Linked DNA regions of Caballeronia sp. TF1N1. The protein of the gene in region 2 interacts with the protein of the main gene of each other region in a pairwise test. Links are inferred from orthologs where the notes say so. Each region holds a gene or a part of one and is shown on either strand. Other genes may lie near its edges. The genes, in order: LDZ28_RS06750 and rlmB.

The links.
Region 1: the proteins of rlmB (region 2) and LDZ28_RS06750 interact in binary tests that used the Escherichia coli proteins (3 or more experiments, as listed by UniProt). The link is inferred for Caballeronia sp. TF1N1 from one-to-one orthologs.

The regions. Positions count from the first base shown.
Region 1 is NZ_CP084626.1:1,459,433-1,462,692, forward strand. What follows is about bases 232-3,173. They hold LDZ28_RS06750 (NAD(P)H-hydrate dehydratase), read left to right. Parts: upstream 232-889; coding sequence 890-2,458; downstream 2,459-3,173. Other genes in these bases: LDZ28_RS06745 (FAD-dependent oxidoreductase), read left to right, coding at 232-661; pgi (glucose-6-phosphate isomerase), read left to right, coding at 2,653-3,173. Also shown: more of LDZ28_RS06745, read left to right, coding at 1-231; more of pgi, read left to right, coding at 3,174-3,260. UniProt on the Escherichia coli protein: Bifunctional enzyme that catalyzes the epimerization of the S- and R-forms of NAD(P)HX and the dehydration of the S-form of NAD(P)HX at the expense of ADP, which is converted to AMP.
Region 2 is NZ_CP084626.1:1,693,190-1,696,490, reverse strand. What follows is about bases 270-3,252. They hold rlmB (23S rRNA (guanosine(2251)-2'-O)-methyltransferase RlmB), read left to right. Parts: upstream 270-1,380; coding sequence 1,381-2,124; downstream 2,125-3,252. Other genes in these bases: LDZ28_RS07835 (SirB2 family protein), read left to right, coding at 2,958-3,252; LDZ28_RS07840 (N-acetylmuramoyl-L-alanine amidase), read left to right, coding at 2,132-2,956; rnr (ribonuclease R), read left to right, coding at 270-1,281. Also shown: more of rnr, read left to right, coding at 1-269; more of LDZ28_RS07835, read left to right, coding at 3,253-3,301. UniProt on the Escherichia coli protein: Specifically methylates the ribose of guanosine 2251 in 23S rRNA.

The DNA.
Region 1 (3,260 bases), 230 kb from region 2 along the record:
GCAGTTTCGCATGAATCGCACGGTGACGGCGCTGCGTCTGGACGATAAGCGCGCGGCCGTCGAACTCGCCGATCCGGACGCAAGCCGCAACAAGCGCAACGAAAATGTCGAGTTGATCACGGCGGACGCCGTCGTGGTCGCGGCGGGAGCCGAGACGCCCGCGCTCGTCAGGAAGTCCACGCCGTGGCTCTATCCGCTGCGCATGCATACGCTCACCGCGCCGATTGCGTACGAAGAGCGCGCGCCGCATCTGACGGTCGTCGATTCGATGAAGCGCATCACGATGACACGTGTGAACCAGCGTCTGCGCGTGGCGGGCGCGGGCGTGTTCCAGAGCGCGTCCAAGGCCGACAAGCCGCTCGATGCGAGCCTCGCCCGTCGTGCCCTCGACGTGCTCGGTCAGGGCACGCACGACTGGATTCCGGGCGCGGGACGCGTCTCGGCCGCGCGTCCGTGGGAAGGCCTGCGGCTCTTTTCCGCCGATGGCCTGCCGGCAGTCGGCGCGACACGGCATCCGCGTGTGTTCGTGAACGCGGCGCATGGTCCGGCGGGCTGGGGGCTCGCGTGCGGGTCGGCGAAGGTGGTGGCGGACCTCCTGTCCGATGTGACGTCCGAGGTTCCGGAACAGACGCTTGCGGCGTTGAGTATCGAGCGGTTTTGAAGAGCGCGCGTCCGTGCTCTCGCGTGCTGCGGTGCTCGTGGCTGCGTCGGCCTGGCATTCGGTTTGTGCGAGCCGCGCGCGTCGGCTTGGCATTCGGTTTGTGCAAGCCGCGCGCGTCTTTGAGCGACTCACGAACCTTGCAATCCTGGTCGAGCCGAATCGCCACCTGCTTCAGGCACGAACGGTGCGAATCGGCGCAATGTTCGCTGCACGCCTATCATCGTCGACATGACCGATCCCCGACCGCCCTACTTCACGCCCCGCGACGATGCCCTCGCGCTCCTGACGCTCACGGAGCTGCGTTCGCTCGAAGCGCGCGCCGCCGCCGCGCTGCCGCCTCACACGCTGATGGCCCGCGCAGGCGCCGCCGCCGCACAGCTTCTGCTCGATACGCGCGACTTTCATACGAAGAAGCCCGTCTGGATCGTCGCCGGCCCCGGCAACAACGGCGGCGATGCGCTCGTGATGGCCGAGCGGCTTCACCGCGCGGGCGTGACGGTGCGCGTTTGCATGCCGGTCGAGGTCAAGCCCGACGACGCCCGCTGGGCGCTCGAAGCGGCGCGTGCCGCAGGCGTGACGATAGACACCGAAGTCCCCGCATCGTTCGATGAATTCGGCTGGCTGATCGACGGCATGTTCGGCATCGGCCTGACACGGGTGCTGGACGGCGTGTTCGCCGACATCGCGACACGTCTGTCGCAAAGCGCGCGCGATGCCGACAGCCGCGACCACGGCCGCGTGCTCGCGCTCGATGTCCCGAGCGGTCTCGACAGCGACACCGGCGCACCCGTCGCGGGTGGCGCAAGCGTGCGCGCAAACGAGACGATCACGTTCATCGGCGCGAAGCCGGGCCACTTCACGGCGGAAGGCCGCGATCTGTGCGGCACGCTGCATGTCGCCACGCTCGACATCGAGCCGCCCGCCGCACCTTCCATCGTGCTCAACGTGCCGGCCCTTTTCGCGGCCCACATGCCGCCGCGCGACAACGCGACCAACAAAGGCACGTTCGGCACGCTTGCCGTGATCGGCGGCGATACCGGCATGTGCGGCGCGCCCATCCTCGCCGCGCGCATGGCGCTCTACGGCGGCGCGGGCAAGGTCAACGTGGCGTTTCTAGGCGAAGGTGCGCCGTCCTACGATCCGCCGCATCCCGAACTGATGCTGCATCACGTCGACGACTTCGCGCTCGAAAAGATGGACGCGCTTTCGATCGGCTGCGGCATGGGTAAGAGCGACCGCGCGAGAAAAGTGCTCGCCGATGTCCTGAAGCTCGACGTCGCCAAGCTGCTCGACGCCGATGCGCTCAATCTCGTCTCGAAGGACGACGCCCTCGCCGCAGAAGTCGCGGGACGCGGCGCCAAGGGCAATCCGTGCGTGCTCACGCCGCATCCGCTAGAAGCCGCGCGGCTCTTGCAAAGCGATGCAAAGGCGGTGCAGGCCGACCGCATCGCGGCCGCGCGTCGGTTGGCAACGCGTTATTCGGCGGTCATCGTGCTGAAAGGCTCGGGCACGGTCATCGCGTCGCCGGATGGCCGCGTCGCCATCAATCCGACCGGAAACGCAGGACTCGCCACCGGCGGCACCGGCGACGTGCTCGGCGGATTGATCGGAGCATTGCTCGCCCAAAAGTTGCCTGCGTATGAGGCGGCGCTGGCAGGCGTGTACTTTCACGGGCAGGCCGCCGAGCATCTGGCGAGCGAAGGCACCGGGCCTGCGGGACTGACGGCGGGCGAACTTGCGCCTGCCGTGCGCAGTCTCATCAATCGGCGCTTCTATCAACGACAGCAGCGCGCCTGATTCGCGCGAGGCTTGCACGGCGCCGCGATGACGCCTTGCAAGCATTCGTTCATGCATCGTCGCTATACTGCCTCTTGCTTCTTACATTCGAGCATCCGCGGCACCGCTGGTCGCGTTCACGAACTGACTGACGCCTCCCGCCAAGCCGCCTTTGCACGAACGTTTCCTTTGTCACTCAGGACTATCGAACCGTTATGACGCTCAAATCGCTACCCGCCTGGTCGGCGCTCCAATCGCACTACGATGCCATCTCCGGCGAGCGCCTGCGCGACTGGTTCGCGCCGCAAAACGACACCGCGCCCACGCGCGCCGAGCGCTTCACGTTCGACGGCGGCGGTATCAGCATCGACTTCTCCAAGAACCGCATCACCGACGCCACGCTCAAGCTGCTCATCCAGCTCGCCGAAGAGGCGAAGGTGACCGAGCGCCGCGATGCCATGTTCGCGGGCGATATCGTCAATATCACGGAACATCGCGCGGTGCTGCATACGGCGCTGCGCGCGCAAACCGACGACGCGCCATTCGCCGAACAGGTCCGCGCCGAGCGCGCGAAAATGGCCGCGTTCGCCGACAAGGTCCGCGACGGCTCGTGGACCGGCTATACCGGCAAGCGTATCCGCCATGTGGTGAACATCGGCATCGGCGGCTCGGACCTCGGGCCGAAGATGGTCGTGCACGCGCTGCATCATCTGGCATCGAAAGAACTCGACACGCATTTCGTCTCCAATGTCGATGGCGCCGATCTCTGGAACGTGCTCCAGCAAGTCGATGCCGAAGAGACGCTCGCGATCATCGTCTCCAA
Region 2 (3,301 bases):
ATCCTGCCGCAATTGCAGGATCTCTACGGCGTCTACAAGGCGCTGCACGCCGCGCGTCAGAAGCGCGGCGCAATTGATTTCGACACCACCGAGACGTATATCGTCGTCAACTCGCAGGGCAAGATCGAGCAGATCGTGCCGCGTCATCGTAACGACGCGCATCGGCTGATCGAGGAATGCATGCTGGCGGCCAACGTCTGCGCGGCGGACTTTTTGAAGCGCAACAAGCATCCGGGCCTCTACCGCGTGCATGCGGGACCCACCGAGGAGAAGCTCGAAAACCTGCGCACGTTCCTGCGTGGCGTCGGTCTCACGCTCACGGGCGGCGCGAAGCCTCACGCAAGCGATTACGCTGCGCTGATCGCTCAGATTCGCGACCGGCCCGACGCGCAGATGCTCCAGTCGATGGTGCTGCGCTCCATGCAGCAAGCGGTGTATAGCCCGGACAACATCGGTCACTTCGGGTTGGCTTACGAAGCGTACGCGCACTTCACGAGCCCGATTCGCCGCTATCCCGACTTGCTCACGCATCGCGCCATTTACGCCATTTTGCAGGGCAAGAAGTATCTGCCCGAAGTGGGTCACGACACATCGCTTAGCACCGGCCTCACGAAAGCCGCGCGCGAGATGCAGAAGAACGACGATCAGTCGCGCGGCCGTTCGCGCAACAACGTCGCGATTTGGGAAGAACTCGGGCTGCATTGTTCGTCGAACGAACGTCGCGCCGATGAAGCCTCTCGCGATGTCGAAGCCTGGCTCAAGTGCTATTTCATGCGCGACAAGCTCGGCGAGGAATACGGCGGCATGGTGAACGGCGTGACGTCGTTCGGCATCTTCGTGCAACTCGATTCGCTGTTCATCGAAGGGCTCGTGCATATCACCGAACTGGGCTCGGATTACTTCCAGTACGACGAGATCAAGAACGAACTGCGCGGCGAACGCACGGGTATCCGGTATCGCATGTCGGATCGTGTGCGCGTGCAGGTGGGCCGCGTCGATCTCGATGCGCGCAAGATCGACTTCCGTCTCGTGCGCGACACGCCGGTGAAGCCGCCGGCGCCGCGTCCGTCCGCGAATGCGGGCGCCGAGCATGCATCGGGCGGCGATGCGGGCGGTCCGCGCATCCGCGCTTTCGACGACGACGTCACCGGCACGCGTACGCGTGGCGGCACGAAAAAGGGCGCGGCGGTGGCGTCGGCCACGCGCGGTGGCGCGGCCAGAAAGCGTGGCGTGGCGTCGAAGTCATCGGCGCAGGGCAGGCCGGCGCGCAAGAAACGATAAGACGCGCTTCAGGGCGCTAGCTGGCAATCGCGCGGTCCGACGCCACGAGCTTCGGACCGCGTCATGCTTTTATGGATTTCACGAAGGTTTGGATCAGTCATGTCACGTCTCAAGGTTCTATACGGTTTTCACGCAGTGACCGCGCGTTTGCGTGCGGATGCATCGTCGATCGAAGAGGTCTTGTACGACCCTTCGCGCAAGGACCGGCGCATGCAGGATTTTCTGCGGACCGCGAAGGAAGCGGGCGTTCGCCTGATCGCAGCCGAGGAATCGCGCTTGTTCGGGCTCGCGGGCACCATTCAGCATCAGGGCGTGGTGGCGCGCGGGCAAGACTTGCCGCTCGCGCAGAATCTGGCCGAATTGCTCGATGGCGTGACCGGCACGCCGCTTCTGCTGGTGCTCGATGGCGTCACCGATCCGCATAATCTCGGCGCGTGTCTGCGTGTCGCCGATGCGGCGGGCGCGCATGCCGTGATCGCGCCGCGCGACCGTTCCGCCGGGCTGAACGCAACGGCGGCGAAGGTGGCGAGCGGCGCGGCGGACAGCGTGCCGTACATCACCGTGACGAATCTGGCGCGCGCGCTGCGCGAATTGAAGGATGCGGGCGTGTGGGTGATCGGCACGGCGGGCGAAGCGTCAGCGAGTCTCTTTGAAACGAAGCTGGACGGCCCGGTGGCTATTGTGGTGGGCGCGGAAGGCGAAGGCATGCGCCGTCTCACGCGCGAGACGTGCGACGAGATCATGAATATCCCGATGGCCGGCGCCGTGGAAAGTCTCAATGTGTCCGTGGCGAGCGGGGTTTGTTTATTCGAGGCCGTGCGGCAGAGAAGTGTGAAGAAGTAGCGTGCCAATGTTGTCCCGCCTGACCGCCCTGATCTGCGCCTGTGCGCTCACCGCCTGCACCACCACCATGATCGACCGCGGCACCTACCTCGCCGACACTCAGTACCACGCAAAAGGCGCCGACTCCCGCGTGCGCTTTCTCGTCATGCACTACACCGAGATCGACGAAGCGAAGTCTCTCTCGGTCCTGACCGGCGATCAAGTGAGCGTGCATTACGTCGTCCCCGATGCCCCGCGTATCGAACGAGGCGAGCCGGTCGTCTATCAACTCGTGCCGGAAGACCAGCGCGCGTGGCACGCCGGGCTGAGTTACTGGCAAGGCGCGACGGAACTCAACGCTTCGTCCATCGGGATCGAGAACGTGAATCTCGGGCCCATTGACACGCCGTCCGGCCGCGGATGGCAACCTTATCCGCGCGCGCAGATCGACGCGCTCATCGAACTGTCGCGCGATATCGTCACGCGCTATCGCATTCCGCCGACGCGCGTCGTCGGCCATAGCGATATCGCACCGCAACGCAAGATCGATCCCGGTCCGCTTTTTCCGTGGCACACGCTTTACCAGGCGGGCATCGGCGCATGGCCCGACGATGCCACGGTCGCCGCGCATCTCGCCGGCCGTGCGCCGAAGGCGCCCACGGATGTCCGCGCGCTTCAGGAAAAGCTCAAACGTTACGGCTACGATGTCGCCACCGACGGTGTCCTCGACGAAAAAACGCGCCGCGTCTTCGGCGCGTTCCAGATGCACTTTCGCCCGTCGGACTACGCGGGCGACGCGGATGCCGAAAGCGACGCTATCGCGTCCGCGCTCATCGACAAATATTTGCCCTGACATGAGCGACTACTTTCTGCCGCTTCGCGCGCTCCATATGACCTGCGCGGGACTGAGCATCGCCGGTTTCTTGCTGCGCTGGATCTGGATGCTCGCGGATTCGCGTCTCTTGCAAAAGCGCGCGGTAAAAATCGTCCCGCATATCGTCGATACCGTGCTGCTCGTCTCGGCCATCGCGCTCGTCGTCATCATCGGCTTCGACGCGAATGCCGCATGGCTCGCAGCGAAGATCGCGGGCCTCGTCGTCTATATCGTGCTCGGGACGTTTGCGCTCAAACGCGGCCGCACCAAAACCTCGCGGGCAATCTTCGGCGTGCTCGCCATCGTCGTCTTCGCGTTCATCGC